2 regions of the Neobacillus sp. 204 genome follow, and region 1 is predicted to be linked to the other one. Evidence: predicted binding sites of a transcription regulator. Region 1 holds the regulator's gene; the other holds the start of a gene.
What was found. The regulator CtsR, encoded in region 1, represses protease genes until heat stress. The targets are predictions, from matches to a motif close to ATGGTCAATAAAGGTCAAACA.
Positions count from the first base shown of each region.

Region 2: the regulator CtsR is predicted to act here: its motif matches at 3,820-3,840, upstream of clpP (ATP-dependent Clp endopeptidase proteolytic subunit ClpP).

Region 1 is NZ_JBJORY010000017.1:44-7,972, forward strand. Features, by position in the region: gene ACJ004_RS25510 (CtsR family transcriptional regulator) at 697-1,158, shown strand; gene mcsA (protein-arginine kinase activator protein McsA) at 1,184-1,732, shown strand; gene mcsB (protein-arginine kinase McsB) at 1,734-2,804, shown strand; gene clpC (ATP-dependent protease ATP-binding subunit ClpC) at 2,822-5,263, shown strand; gene radA (DNA repair protein RadA) at 5,465-6,847, shown strand; gene disA (DNA integrity scanning diadenylate cyclase DisA) at 6,851-7,924, shown strand.
Region 2 is NZ_JBJORY010000004.1:136,226-144,154, forward strand. Features, by position in the region: gene rapZ (RNase adapter RapZ) at 1-503, shown strand, start outside; gene ACJ004_RS09975 (gluconeogenesis factor YvcK family protein) at 500-1,483, shown strand; gene whiA (DNA-binding protein WhiA) at 1,532-2,482, shown strand; gene ACJ004_RS09985 (HPr family phosphocarrier protein) at 2,593-2,850, shown strand; gene clpP (ATP-dependent Clp endopeptidase proteolytic subunit ClpP) at 3,154-3,762, opposite strand; tRNA gene ACJ004_RS09995 (tRNA-Arg) at 3,967-4,038, shown strand; gene rpoN (RNA polymerase factor sigma-54) at 4,182-5,504, shown strand; gene ACJ004_RS10005 (glutaredoxin family protein) at 5,501-5,782, shown strand; gene ACJ004_RS10010 (sugar-binding transcriptional regulator) at 5,911-6,933, shown strand; gene gap (type I glyceraldehyde-3-phosphate dehydrogenase) at 6,987-7,929, shown strand, end outside.

The sequences.
Region 1 (7,929 bases):
ATAGATAATGATCGATCTTTGATTATTATATAAAGGTGCTCATATAAAATCTTATTGAGGGGGCCATTTGTGCCCGAAGAAGAGGAGAAAGTTCCTGAACGGTAACAAAAGAGGCTCTTTAATGCCTGAAGAGGAGGAAAAAGTCCCTGAACGGTAACAAAAGAGGCTCTTTAATGCCCGAAGATGAGGAGAAAGTCCCTGAACGGTAACAAAAGAGGCCCTTTAATGCCCGAAGAAGAGGAAAAAGTTCCTGAACGGTAACAAAAGAGGCTCTTTAATGCCCGAAGATGAGAAAAGAAGCCTTTAGCGGTAACAAAAGAGGATCTATAATGCTCGTACAAGGTACAAAGACCTTAAACAGAAACAAAAGATGGTTTTAAATGTACAAACAAGAGTAAAGAGGCCTCCACCGATGCCAACCAGCCGTAAAATTCACCGCTACCAAGAAAAATTCTTTAGGACCCTCTATTCATTACACAATATAGGTGGCCGGCAAATCACAGTCAACCCAAATACGTTGTCTTTTTTTGTTCTTAATCAACTACTCCCCAACACAGCAATACATTTTTAACTTTTCCTAGGTTTCACAATGGCGAGATTTGGAGAAAATCATTAGTAGTGAATCGTTGCATCTACATAAAAAATTCAGTATAATTTAGTCAAATATAGTCAAAGTCAGAGAATGGGGGTGGGAAGATGAGAAACATCTCTGATATTATTGAAAAATATCTCAAACAAGTATTGGAATTAAGTGAAAAAGACCTTGTTGAAATTAAACGAAGTGAAGTCGCTGATAAATTCCAATGCGTTCCATCACAAATAAATTATGTAATTAATACCCGTTTCACCATTGAAAGAGGATATATTGTTGAAAGTAAACGCGGCGGTGGTGGATATATACGGATCATGAAGGTCCAATCCCATGACCTTGCCCATTTAATTGATCAATCGCTTGCACTTATTCAAAGCAGAATTAGTCAAACAAGTGCTGAAGATGTCATTTTCAGACTTGTTCAAGAAGAAATTGTCTCACAGCGGGAAGCGAAAATTATGTTAAGTGTTATTGATCGTTCCGTTCTTTATATTGATCTTCCATACCGAGATGAATTAAGAGCAAGAATGCTAAAGGCTATGTTAACATCTTTAAAATATAAATAAATTTTTTCGCTTGAGAGGTGAAAGTATGATTTGCCAGGAATGCAACCAAAGACCTGCAGCCCTCCATTTTACAAAAATCATTAATGGTGAAAAAACGGAAGTTCATCTTTGTGAAAAGTGTGCTCAGGAAAAAGGAGAAATGTTTATTTTTAATGGGGAATCTGGATTCGCTTTTAATAATTTATTAGCAGGATTATTAAATATAGACCCTACCTTTCAAAAGCCTAGTCAAAGTCCATTTCATCAGGAGGAAATCCTTCAATGCGACACTTGCTCGATGACATTTCCGCAGTTTTTAAAAGTCGGCCGCTTCGGTTGTTCTCATTGCTATGAAGCTTTTAAAGAACAACTGAACCCCGTGTTAAAGAGACTTCACAGCGGAAACTGGACACATAATGGGAAAATACCAAAGAGAATTGGTGGAGGCATCCATCTTCGAAAACAAATTGATGAATTAAAGAGTACTCTAAAAGAGTCAATTGCCAATGAAGAATTTGAAAAGGCAGCTGAGATTCGTGATGAGATACGTCATTTAGAGAGAAAATTAGCAACTAGCCACGAGGGAGGGGAATAACGTGTCGCTTGAACGGTTTTTAAATCAAGCTGTCAGCTCCTGGATGAGTTCGGAAGGACCTGATTCAGATATTGTCCTCAGTTCCCGAATTCGTTTGGCTCGTAACTTTGATGCTTATAAATTTCCAACGCTTTTTTCACATGAAGAAGCAAAAATGATCATTGAAAAAACGGAGGAAATCATTAATCAGTCCTCTATTCAAAAGTTTGGCCAACTGGAGTTACTGAAAATTGATGAACTTCAGCCCCTGCAAAAAAGGGTATTAGTGGAAAAACATTTAATCAGCCCAAATCTTGCAGAGGACTCACCCTATGGGGCTGTTCTATTAACCGAAAATGAAGAAGTTAGTATTATGATTAATGAAGAGGATCATATCCGTATTCAATGTTTGTTTCCTGGTTTGCAATTATCTGAAGCCTTAGACGCTGCAAATGAAATTGATGATTGGCTTGAGAGTAATATTCAATACGCATTTGATGAAAAACACGGTTATTTAACCAGCTGCCCTACTAATGTTGGAACAGGTCTCCGTGCTTCTGTCATGATGCACTTGCCAGGGTTGATTTTAACGCAGCAAATTAATCGAATTATTCCTGCAATTAATCAATTAGGTCTAGTTGTTAGAGGAATTTACGGTGAAGGCAGCGAAGCATTAGGAAATATCTTTCAAATTTCTAATCAAATAACCCTTGGAAAATCGGAAGAAGATATTTGCCGTGATCTTAAGGGGGTTGTTAGCCAGTTAATTTCACAAGAAAGGTCAGCACGTGAAGCATTACGGAAAACTTCAAACATACAATTAGAAGACAGGGTGTTCCGATCACTAGGTGTGTTATCTAATAGCCGAATTATTGAAACGAAAGAAGCAGCAAGGTGTTTATCTGATGTTCGGCTTGGAATAGATATGGGTTATATTGAAAATATGCCTAAGACGATATTGAATGAATTAATGATCTTGACCCAGCCAGGTTTCTTACAGCAATATGCTGGGGGTTCATTAAGACCACATGAAAGAGATATCCGACGGGCAGCATTAATTAGGGAACGAATAAAAATGGAGCAAGAAAAATAGGTGAGGAGGAAGAGAATATGATGTTCGGCCGTTTTACTGAAAGAGCGCAGAAAGTTCTAGCATTAGCACAAGAGGAAGCGATTCGTCTTGGACATAACAATATTGGAACAGAGCACATTTTATTAGGATTAACTCGTGAAGGAGAAGGAATTGCAGCAAAGGCACTTTATGGCCTTGGCTTAGGTTCTGAAAAAATCCAAAAAGAAGTAGAAAACTTAATTGGCAAAGGACAGGAAGCTTCTCAAACCATCCACTATACTCCAAGGGCTAAAAAAGTCATTGAACTATCGATGGATGAGGCCCGTAAATTAGGACATTCCTATGTTGGGACCGAGCATATTCTCCTTGGCTTAATCCGTGAAGGGGAAGGGGTTGCCGCACGAGTACTTAACAATCTTGGGGTAAGTTTAAATAAGGCGAGGCAGCAAGTGCTTCAACTATTAGGAAGCAATGAGTCTGGTGGGCATCAAGGCGGGGCATCTGCTAGTGCGAACACCCCAACGCTTGATAGTCTTGCCCGGGATCTAACCTCTATTGCCCGTGAAGGAAGCCTTGACCCTGTGATTGGACGCGGGAAGGAAATTCAACGTGTCATTGAAGTATTAAGCCGTCGGACAAAAAATAACCCTGTATTAATCGGTGAGCCTGGTGTAGGTAAAACAGCAATTGCAGAGGGTCTGGCCCAACAAATTGTTAATAACGAAGTGCCGGAAATTCTTCGTGATAAACGAGTGATGACTCTCGATATGGGAACAGTCGTCGCCGGTACGAAATATCGAGGCGAATTTGAAGACCGTTTGAAAAAAGTAATGGATGAAATTCGCCAAGCAGGCAATATTATTCTTTTCATTGATGAGTTGCATACCTTAATTGGCGCAGGCGGCGCTGAGGGAGCGATTGATGCTTCTAATATCTTAAAGCCGTCACTTGCGCGCGGAGAACTCCAATGTATTGGAGCGACGACACTCGATGAATATCGTAAATATATCGAAAAAGATGCAGCGCTAGAACGTCGCTTCCAGCCAATTCGTGTCGATGAGCCAACCATGGAAGAATCGATTCAGATCTTAGAAGGACTACGCGACCGTTACGAGGCACATCACCGTGTATCGATTACTGATGAAGCGATTCAAGCAGCTGTCAAACTATCAGACCGCTATATCTCTGACCGTTTCCTGCCAGATAAGGCAATTGATTTAATCGATGAAGCAGGTTCTAAGGTACGTCTCCGCTCCTTTACCACTCCGCCTAATTTGAAAGAATTAGAAGTGAAACTGGAAGAAGTTCGCAAGGAAAAAGATTCTGCTGTTCAGAGTCAAGAATTTGAAAAAGCTGCTTCCTTAAGGGATACTGAACAGCGTTTACGTGAACAACTGGAGGAAACGAAGAAGAATTGGAAGGAAAAACAAGGGAAAGAAAATAATGAAGTAACCGTGGAAGATATCGCAAGTGTTGTTTCCAGCTGGACCGGAGTTCCTGTTTCCAAGCTTGCCCAAACTGAGATGACAAAGCTCCTTAATTTAGAGGAAGTTCTTCATTCTCGTGTGATAGGCCAGGAAGAGGCGGTTAAAGCCGTTTCTAAGGCTGTCCGTCGTGCCCGAGCAGGGTTAAAGGATCCAAAACGACCAATTGGTTCCTTCGTCTTCCTTGGACCTACAGGTGTAGGAAAAACTGAATTAGCACGAGCCCTTGCAGAGGCTATGTTTGGTGATGAGGATGCGATGATTCGGATTGATATGTCTGAGTACATGGAGAAACACTCGACCTCGCGTCTGGTTGGTTCACCACCAGGATATGTCGGCTATGAGGAAGGCGGCCAATTAACAGAAAAGGTTCGCAGAAAGCCATATTCAGTTGTATTACTAGATGAAATTGAAAAGGCACATCCGGATGTATTTAATATCCTTCTGCAAGTCCTTGAAGATGGACGGTTAACTGATTCCAAAGGTAGAACGGTTGACTTCCGTAATACAGTTCTGATTATGACGTCCAATGTTGGTGCTGAAGCACTAAAACGCAACAAGTATGTGGGCTTTAATATTCAGGATGGTGAGCAGGATTATAAAGATATGAAGGGGAAAGTGATGGGCGAATTAAAGAAAGCCTTCCGTCCTGAATTTTTGAACCGTATCGATGAAATTATTGTTTTCCATGCGTTAGAGAGAAAGCATCTTGAAGAAATTGTTACTTTGTTATCAGAGCAGTTAGTGAAACGCTTAAAAGAACAAAATATATCTTTAGAACTAACCGCTGCAGCAAAGGAGAAAATTTCTCAGGAAGGCTATGACCCTGAGTATGGAGCACGACCATTACGCCGTGCGATTCAAAAGCATATTGAAGACAGACTTTCTGAAGAACTATTAAAGGGAACCTTATTAACAGGACAGCATGCAATCATTGATGTTGATAATGGAGAATTTATTGTTCGAATGGCTGAGAAAACAAGTTTAGTAAAATAGAACTTGGTAGAAATACCTATGGAGAGGTACACGTAAATAAAGTATATTCGTGTACCTCTTTTTCTATCGATTTTTTGAAATGAAAAAGTAAAATAGGTGTGGTAACCTTTAAATAGTTAGCAAATTTTGGCTCTAGCACCCGGCGTATTCCGCTATATGGTGCTTGTGCCTTTCTTATGTGGCAAGAGAGGATCGAAGATTATGGCAAAACGAAAGACTAAGTTTATGTGTCAGGAATGCGGATATGAATCACCAAAGTGGATGGGAAAATGTCCTGGCTGCGGTGAATGGAATAAGATGGTTGAGGAAGTTGAAGTAACTGGTGCCACGAGAAGAGGGGCCTTTGCTCATTCTCAAAGTGGAACAGGGCTTCTAGCGAAACCAATGCCAATTAATTCCATTGAAATGGAAAATGAACCACGGATTCTTACTGATTTAAACGAATTAAACCGTGTCCTTGGCGGCGGTGTGGTTAAGGGCTCATTAGTGTTAATTGGTGGAGACCCAGGAATTGGGAAGTCAACGCTTCTCTTACAAGTTTCATCGCAACTCGCGAATAAAGGAAATCAGGTTTTATACATATCGGGTGAAGAATCGTTGCGGCAAACCAAACTTCGTGCAGAGCGATTAGGTATCTCTTCTGAAAATCTCCTCGTATACTCTGAAACAAATCTTGAGGAAATTAACCGGACCATCGATGGTACGAGTCCAAGCTTTGTCATCATCGATTCGATCCAAACGGTCTTTCACCCAGATGTAACAAGCGCGCCAGGGAGTGTCTCACAGGTTCGTGAGTGTACCTCGGAATTAATGAGAATTGGGAAGACCAAAGGGATTGCGATCTTTATTGTTGGACACGTAACAAAAGAAGGGTCCATTGCGGGTCCAAGGCTGTTAGAACATATGGTGGATACCGTCCTTTATTTTGAAGGAGAAAGACACCATACCTATCGAATCCTGAGAGCCGTTAAAAATCGATTTGGTTCGACCAATGAAATGGGAATTTTTGAGATGAAAGAATTGGGCCTTGAAGAGGTAGCCAATCCTTCTGAAATATTCTTAGAGGAGCGTTCGCGGGGTGCAGCAGGCTCCACGGTAGTGGCATCGATGGAAGGGACAAGACCGGTCCTTGTGGAAATTCAAGCCTTAATTTCCCCAACCAGTTTTGGAAACCCACGAAGAATGGCCACAGGTATTGATCATAACCGTGTGCCACTTTTGATGGCAGTTTTAGAAAAGCGGGTCGGGATGCTCCTTCAGAACCAGGATGCCTATCTAAAAGTGGCTGGTGGCGTGAAATTGGATGAGCCAGCGATTGATTTAGCCGTTGCTGTCAGTATTGCTTCAAGTTTCAGAGATAAGCCGACAAGACCGACTGATTGTATCATTGGGGAAGTCGGGTTAACCGGTGAAGTAAGAAGGGTGTCAAGGATTGAGCAGCGTGTCCAAGAAGCTGCCAAACTTGGTTTTGAGCGCGTCATTCTACCTGCTAATAATCTTGGCGGCTGGAAAGGACCGACGGGAGTCGAACTTATTGGTGTTTCGAATGTAAGTGAAGCATTAAAAGCAGCGTTGGGAGGGTAGCAGATGGAAAGTAAAAAGTTAGGAGAGCATACAGTAAGTGAAGTATTACAGTTCCTTGCACCTGGTACACCCATTCGTGAGGGCATCGACAATGTACTTCGTGCCAACACAGGAGGCCTTATTGTCATAGGTTTTAACGAAAAAGTAAAAAGTATCGTTGATGGTGGGTTTGAAATTAATTGTCCGTTTTCGCCAAGCTTTTTATATGAATTGGCCAAAATGGACGGCGCTATTATCCTTAATGAATTAGGGAATAAAATTTTGTTTGCTAATGCCCAGCTAGCCCCTGACTCAGATATCCCCTCTACAGAAACAGGAATGCGGCACCGCACCGCTGAAAGAACAGCAAAACAAACAAAAGCACTAGTCATCGCGATCTCCCAAAGGAGAAATGTTATTACCCTGTATCAAGGGAATTTCCGTTATGCCTTAAAAGATATTGCGGTTATTTTAACAAAGGCCAATCAAGCCATTCAGACGCTTGAAAAGTATAAGACTGTCCTAGAACAAAGTATTACCAATCTGAGTATTCTGGAGTTCGAAGAGTCCGTAACCTATAACGACTTTTTACTAGTTCTCCATCGGTTTGAAATGGTCCTAAAGATCAAAAACGAGCTGCTAACCTATTTACATGAATTAGGGACTGAAGGCCGTCTCATTCGTTTACAACTGAATGAAATCTTAACCGATTTGGAAGTGGAGACGATGCTCATTATCAAAGATTATGCCTTTGATAGAGACGTCAAGGCCAGAGACGTGCTCAACCGGATGCAGGCAATGACTACGAATGGAACGATAGAGGATATGGTGTTATTAAAACTAATGGGGTATCTTGGTTATGTTCATCTTGATGAGAATAAAAATCCGCGCGGTTACCGCATTCTTAATAAAATTCCCAGACTTCCATCTATCATTATTGAAAATTTAATTAGCAGTTTTGGTGAACTCGCCAAAATCATCTCAGCATCTGTCGAAGAGCTCGATGATGTCGAAGGGATTGGGGAAGTTCGTGCCAAAAAGATTAAGGAAGGCTTTAAATTAATTAAAGAGCGGTTATACACTGACCGTCATCTCTAATTTAA
Region 2 (7,929 bases), on a different contig from region 1:
GTGAGCTTCTTGAAGAACTAAAAGGCAGGGCTCAACTGATATACAATACTTCCCAGATGAAACCACGGGAGCTTCGTGAGAAAATATTAACGGAATTTACGGCGAATAAACAATCAATCTTCACTGTCAATGTCATGTCATTCGGCTTTAAATATGGAATTCCTATTGATGCAGATTTAGTGTTTGATGTACGCTTCTTGCCAAATCCTCATTATATCGATCATATGAGACCTAAAACAGGACTTGATGAAGATGTTTCTAGCTATGTATTAAAATGGAATGAAACGCATAAGTTCTTGGAAAAGGTAACCGACCTGCTATCCTTCATGCTTCCGCATTATAAACGAGAAGGTAAAGCGCAGCTGGTTATTGCGATTGGCTGTACAGGTGGACAGCATCGTTCGGTAACACTAGCTGAGTATCTTGGTGAATTTTTTCAAAAGGACTACAAGACATGTATTTCTCATCGTGACATTGAGAGGAGAAAGGAAAAAACAACATGAGCATTTACGGACAGCCACGAATTGTCGTCATTGGCGGGGGAACAGGATTGCCAGTTTTATTGCGTGGATTAAAGCAGTTTCCTGTGGATATTACCGCCATTGTGACAGTCGCGGATGACGGCGGCAGCTCAGGACGTTTGCGTGAGGATTTGCATATTCCTCCTCCTGGTGACATCCGCAATGTGTTAGCATCATTATCGGATGTAGAACCGCTCGTTGAGGAAATGTTTCAGCATCGATTTAAAACATCGAATGAACTTTCCGGACATTCGCTTGGAAATTTAATTTTGGCAGCTATGACCTCGATCACGGGGAATTTTGTTCACGCCATTCAGGAAATGAGTAAGATTTTAAATGTTCACGGCAAAGTCCTTCCAGCAGCAAATCAAAGTGTTGTTCTCCATGCTGAAATGGAAGACGGGACGATTGTCTCAGGGGAATCAAAAATTCCTTACTCCGGTAAAAGAATTAAAAAGGTGTTTATGACACCGGAAAAAATTCGTCCATTACCAGAGACCCTTCAAGCCATCCGTCAGGCTGATTTAATCATCATCGGGCCAGGAAGCTTATATACAAGCATTTTGCCTAATCTGCTGGTTCCAAAAATCGGGGATGAACTGTGCCGATCACATGCCAAAAAGGTCTATATCTGTAATTTAATGACTCAGGCTGGAGAAACACATGGTTTTTCAGCAAGCGATCATGTAAAAGCGCTCTATGATCATATGAGCTGTGCTTTTATCAATACAATCCTTGTTAACAATGAAGAAATCCCACAGGACATCCAGCTTCGCTATAATGAAGAGTTGGCAGACCCTGTTGTCTACGATTTGCAGCGGCTGTTTGAATTAGGGCTTGAAGTGGTTCATGCGGATATTGCTTATCAAGAAAATGGGGCATTAAGGCATGACCCGAAAAAAGTCGCAAAAATTTTATATAATTTGCTTTTAGATGAAACCAAAAAGCGTTATGAAACGTAAATATAGTACTTATTAAAAAAACACATTGTTTTTTTAGGGGGTGAAGGGATGTCTTTCGCTTCGGAAACGAAAAAGGAATTAACTAACTTAGAAGTGAAAACGTGCTGCATTCAAGCAGAGCTGTCGGCTCTCATTCGGATGAATGGTTCCCTTTCATTCTCAAATCGTAAGTTAGTTGTTGATATTCAAACCGAAAATGCTGCGATTGCCAGAAGAATTTATACATTAATAAAAAAGAGTTACGACGTCCAAGTAGAGTTGCTTGTGCGGAAAAAGATGCGTTTGAAAAAAAACAACGTCTATATTGTCCGCTTATCCCAGCAGGCTAAGGAAATTCTCGAGGATACAAAAATTATCGGTGAGGGTTTTACCATCATTCATGATATTTCGCAGGAACTTGTGAAAAAGAAATGTTGTAAGCGTTCTTATCTGCGCGGTGCATTTCTAGCGGGTGGATCCGTCAATAATCCTGAAACATCTTCTTATCATTTAGAAATTTTTTCGCTCTATAAAGAACACAATGATTCTTTATGCGAATTAATGAATACATTTGGACTGAATAGTAAAACACTTGAACGCAAAAAAGGCTATATTACCTATTTAAAAGAAGCGGAGAAAATCACCGAGTTCTTAAATATCGTCGGTGCTCATAACGCCTTGCTCCGCTTCGAAGATGTTCGAATTGTTCGTGATATGCGCAATTCAGTTAATCGGCTTGTAAACTGTGAAACCGCCAATCTTAATAAAACGATTGGTGCTTCGATTAGGCAGGTCGAGAATATTCGCTACATCAATCAAACGGTTGGTCTGCAAATTTTACCTGAAAAATTAAGAGAAATTGCAGAACTCCGCTTAAATTATACAGATGTGACCCTTAAAGAATTGGGCGAAATGGTTTCTGGTGGTGCCATCAGTAAATCTGGAATTAATCATCGTTTAAGAAAAATTGATGCAATCGCAGAAAAGCTTCGTGCAGGGGATATAGTTATAAAAGAATAAAACAATTCTCAAGCAGCTAAACATGTGAAAGCCATAACATGTGCTCGCAACCAAATATTGTGAACAAAAACTAATAAAAATAGAGAATAAACATGAGGAGGAATTGTGTAATGTTAGTGAAACAAGTAGAAGTAAAATTAAAAACTGGCCTTCAAGCACGGCCTGCCGCTCTTTTTGTCCAAGAAGCCAACCGGTTTACAGCGGATATTTTCCTTGAAAAGGACGGAAAGAAAGTGAATGCGAAAAGCATTATGGGCTTAATGAGTCTTGCAGTTGGCTCGGGTGTCATGATTGATATCGTTGCAGATGGCGAGGATGAAGCTTCTGCCATTGAAGCATTAGCTGATTTTATCCAGAAAGAACATTAATTATTTACGACCGGCTCCAATTTGGAACCGGTCGTTTCGATTTTAAATGGCTCTTTTCTAAAAGATTGTTGCTTCAGATTATGTTCAAATTGTAATTGCCAGTATTACGGACATTTCGTGATGTGACTTAGCGAGTTTTGTCCGTAAGAACCGGTATTACGGACATTTCGTGATGTGGCATAGCGAGTTTTGTCCGTAAGAACTGAAGCAGCACAAAACGTTCACTCAGAATTAAGTTTGATTACGAAAACAGCCATTAAAAAAAGCAACCGGTCAATGCCGATTGCTTTTACTGTTATTTACTTATTTATTTTTCTTCTCATCATCAATTAGATTACGTGTGATGATATGGTCGATTAGACCATATTCTTTTGCACGGTCAGCCGTCATGAAATTATCGCGGTCAGTATCTTTAGCGATTACTTCAAGGGACTGTCCAGTACGTTCTGCAAGAATACCATTTAATTTTTCGCGAAGGAAGAGAATGCGTTTGGCAGCAATCTCGATTTCAGTTGCTTGTCCTTGGGCACCGCCTAGTGGTTGGTGAATCATAACCTCAGCATTTGGAAGGGCATAACGCTTGCCTTTTTCCCCAGCTGCAAGTAAGAATGCACCCATGGATGCAGCCATACCAATACAAATCGTTTGAACCTTTGGTTTGATGAATTGCATCGTATCATAAATCGCCATACCAGCTGTGATGCTGCCGCCTGGGCTGTTGATATATAAAGAAATATCTTTTTCTGGGTTATCCGCTTCAAGGAATAATAATTGTGCTACAATGCTGTTAGCCACATGATCATCGATGGCACTTCCCAACATAATAATCCGGTCTTTTAACAGACGGGAGTAAATGTCATACGCACGCTCGCCCCGGTTTGTTTGTTCAATTACTGTAGGGATTAAATTCATTTTTCTTCCTCCTTTGATTGTAAAGGTAATAGTAATATGTATTGTTATCATACACTGATGGTCAATAAAGGTCAAACCATTTGGCTTTAAAAATGTTCGACAACTTTCCCTAATCCATCATATCCAATCTTGACGATTTTAAACCAAATCACATGCTTGCAAAGTTAAAGAAACTGGCATATAATATGTAAGTCGCTAATATTTGCGCTCGTGGTGCAACGGATAGCACGCAAGCCTCCGAAGCTTGAAATGCAGGTTCGATTCCTGCCGAGCGCATCTTCAAAGCCTCCTGTTTATTGTAACAGGAGGCTTTTTATTTGATAAAACAGCCTCCTATGGTGTCACATAACTCACAGTTTATCATTTTCCATTCCCGAATTTCCTTCCATCGTGTAAAATAGACTACAGGGGGGATACGAATGAACTTAAAGGCCGGTTTATGGCAACAACAGACATTAAAATTGGCGATGACTCAGGAGTTATCGCAGGCCATTGCATTATTGCAGTACTCTGCTCATGAGTTAACTGCTTTTTTAGAAGATAAGGCACTTGAAAATCCCCTATTGCAGATTGAAAATAGCAATATTAAACCAATGAATCCATTGATTGACCGCAATCGTCGGAAACATCAAAAGGCGGAAAAGGACTGGATTGAGCAAATTGCTGATAAACCTTTTTCACTTGAAGATTATCTACTTTCTCAATTAAAAATTACAAATTTATCGGTGGAGCAGTTGAATGTCATTCGCCACCTTATCCAAAATTTAGATGAAAACGGTTACTTTGGTGGAGACCTTAATGAAATTGCTGATAAGCTAAGAGTAACAGAAGAGCTAGTTGAAGAATGCTTAGCGATTATCCAAACACTGGAGCCAGCGGGGATTGGTGCAAGAAATCTGCAAGAGTGCCTATTGATGCAAATCTATTATCTAGATCCAAATAATGAATTAGCACAAAAGATTGTCTCTGAATATTTCATTCCCTTCGCCGAAAAGAAGTGGAAGCCAATTGCAAAAGAACTGAAAATAACTCTTAAGGATATCCAAGATATTTTCGACCAAATTCAATCCTTAAACCCCAAGCCAGGAACTTTATTAGGGAAAGAAGCAACGACGTATATCATTCCGGATGCCATCGTCGAGCAATCAAGCGAGGGACTAACCGTCAGGATGTCTGATGAATCGCTGCCAAGGATTAGCCTTAATGAGCAGTATTATAATAAATTTAAAGATCAAGACCAACAGGTAAGCCGCTTCCTGCAGGATAAACTCCAGGATTACCAGTGGATTCAAAAAAGTATTGAACAACGTAAAGAAACTTTAACTAAGGTGATTGCAAAAATTATTGAAAAGCAGGCTGCATTTTTTCAAAAAGGGTCACAATATTTAGTACCGATGACCATGAAGGAAATTGCCGGAGAACTTGAAATCCATGAATCCACAGTCAGCCGGGCGGTTCGAGAAAAATATGTGCAAACACCAATTGGGACGTTTTCGTTAAAGTCTTTTTTTACAAGTACGATTCAAACCACTTCAGAGGATGAAAATACCTCATCCACACAAGTAAAGAAGAAAATTGCGACTTTAATAGAAAAAGAGAATAAACAAAAACCGCTTTCTGATCAAGAAATTGTCGAACATTTAAAAATAGAGGAAGGTATGGTGGTTTCAAGAAGGACGATTGCTAAGTACCGGGATCAATTGGGAATTCCCTCCTCTTCGAAAAGAAAAAGGTTTGAATGAAAGGAACAAAAACGATGGATCAAACAACAATCACATTATATACAAGGAAAAGCTGCCCGCTATGTGACAAGGCAAAGTCTACACTTCTGGAGCTAAACAAAGACTGGGAGTTTACCTTAGAAGAAATTGATATTGAATCCAGTGATGAATTAACCGAACAATATGGTTTGATGATCCCAGTTGTTTATATTGACGGAGTAGAAGCAGGATTCGGTGTAATTAACAAATTTGACATAAGTAACCGTTTGCATGAAAAAAAAGCCAATTTTAATAGTTGAAATAGATTTTCACTCCTGTTACAATGAAAAACGTAGCAGGGATGATTTTTTTTGAATGTAGCGGGACATAATATGTCTATGGTGGACATTTTTAGACCAACTACATATAATAAAGGAGCATGAGATTCATGCAGTCATTAATCGATATCCAAAAAAGATTATTACCCGACCTCCTGCAGGTCCTACAGAAGAGATATTCTATCCTAAGGTACATTGGTTTTATGCAGCCGGTAGGAAGACGGAGTTTAGCAGTCAGTCTCGGGTATACCGAAAGAGTCCTTCGCGGTGAAGTTGATTTCCTAAGGGAGCAAGATTTAATTTACACGAATAATGTGGGAATGAGTTTAACGCCTGAAGGGAAAAATTTGCTTGAAGACTTGGAAGGCTTTATGCGTGAGTTAAAGGGTATTGATGTGATGGAGTTGGAATTGAAGCACAAGCTGGGCATTAAAAAGGCCATCATTGTACCTGGCAATAGTGATGAATCGCCCATGGTAAAAGGTGAACTTGGCAAGGCAAGTGCTATTTGCATGAAAAAGCTTCTCAGCGGAAAAAATATCATTGCTGTAACTGGCGGTTCAACGATGGCTGCTGTCGCCGAAAGACTATCACCAGAGATTACCCAAAAGGAATTACTGTTTGTACCAGCAAGAGGCGGAGTAGGTGAGGATGTTCAAAATCAGGCAAATACGATTTGTTCGATTATGTCCAGAAACACCCAATCCAAACATCGAGTGTTCTATGTTCCTGATCAGGTCAGTACAGATATCTACGAATCGCTTATCAGAGAACCTGACATTCATGAAGTATTAAAACTAATTAAATCAGCTAGCATGGTTCTTCATGGAATTGGAGATGCTATCACAATGGCTGAACGGCGAAAAACCAACCCTGAGATTCTAAGTATGCTTGAAAGCAGCAAAGCTGTGGGTGAAGCTTTTGGCTATTATTTTAATGAACAAGGTGAAATTGTTCACAAGGTATTAACGATTGGCCTGCAGTTAGAAGATCTGGTTGGCATTCCTAATGTCATCGCGGTTGCAGGCGGGACTTCCAAGGCTAAGGCTATCAAGGCATACTTAAAACAAGCACCAGCATCGACGATTTTAATCACAGATGAAGGTGCAGCGAGAAAGTTATTAAAAGGGTAAATCCTTTTTAAAAATAAAAAACATCCTTACCCAATTAAAGGAGGAAATTTATCATGTCAGTAAAAGTTGGTATTAATGGATTTGGACGTATCGGTCGTAACGTTTTTCGTGCGGCTTTAGGAAATAGCACTGTGGAAATCGTTGCAATTAATGACTTAACTGATGCAAATATGCTTGCACATCTTCTAAAATATGATACTGTTCACGGGACTCTACAAGAAGATGTTACTGTTGATGGCGAATACCTAGTAGTTGGCGGACACAAAGTGAAAGTTCTTGCAGAACGCGATCCTGCACAATTAGGCTGGGGCGATCTTGGCGTGGACGTAGTTGTTGAATCTACAGGCCGTTTCACCAAACGTGAAGATGCTGCGAAACATCTTGAAGCAGGCGCTAAAAAAGTAATTATCTCTGCACCAGCATCTAACGAAGATATCACAATCGTAATGGGTGTTAACGAAGACAAATATGATGCAAATAACCACCATGTTATTTCAAACGCTTCTTGTACTACAAACTGTCTAGCTCCGTTTGCAAAAGTATTAAATGATACTTTTGGAATCAAACGCGGTATGATGACAACTATTCACTCATACACAAATGACCAACAAATTCTTGACTTGCCGCACAAAGACTACCGTCGTGCACGTGCAGCAGCTGAAAACATGATTCCAACTTCAACTGGTGCTGCAAAAGCAGTTGCGCTTGTTTTACCAGAACTTAAGGGTAAATTAAACGGTATGGCTATTCGCGTTCCAACACCGAACGTTTCTGTTGTTGACTTAGTAGCAGAATTAGACAGAGAAGTAACAGCTGATGAAGTTAACTCTGCATTAAAAGCAGCTGCAGAAGGCCCATTAAAAGGTATTCTAGCATACAGTGAACTTCCATTAGTTTCTACTGATTACAACGGAGCTAAAGTTTCTTCGACAATCGATGCATTATCAACAATGGTTCTTGAAGGCAACATGGTAAAAGTATTATCTTGGTACGATA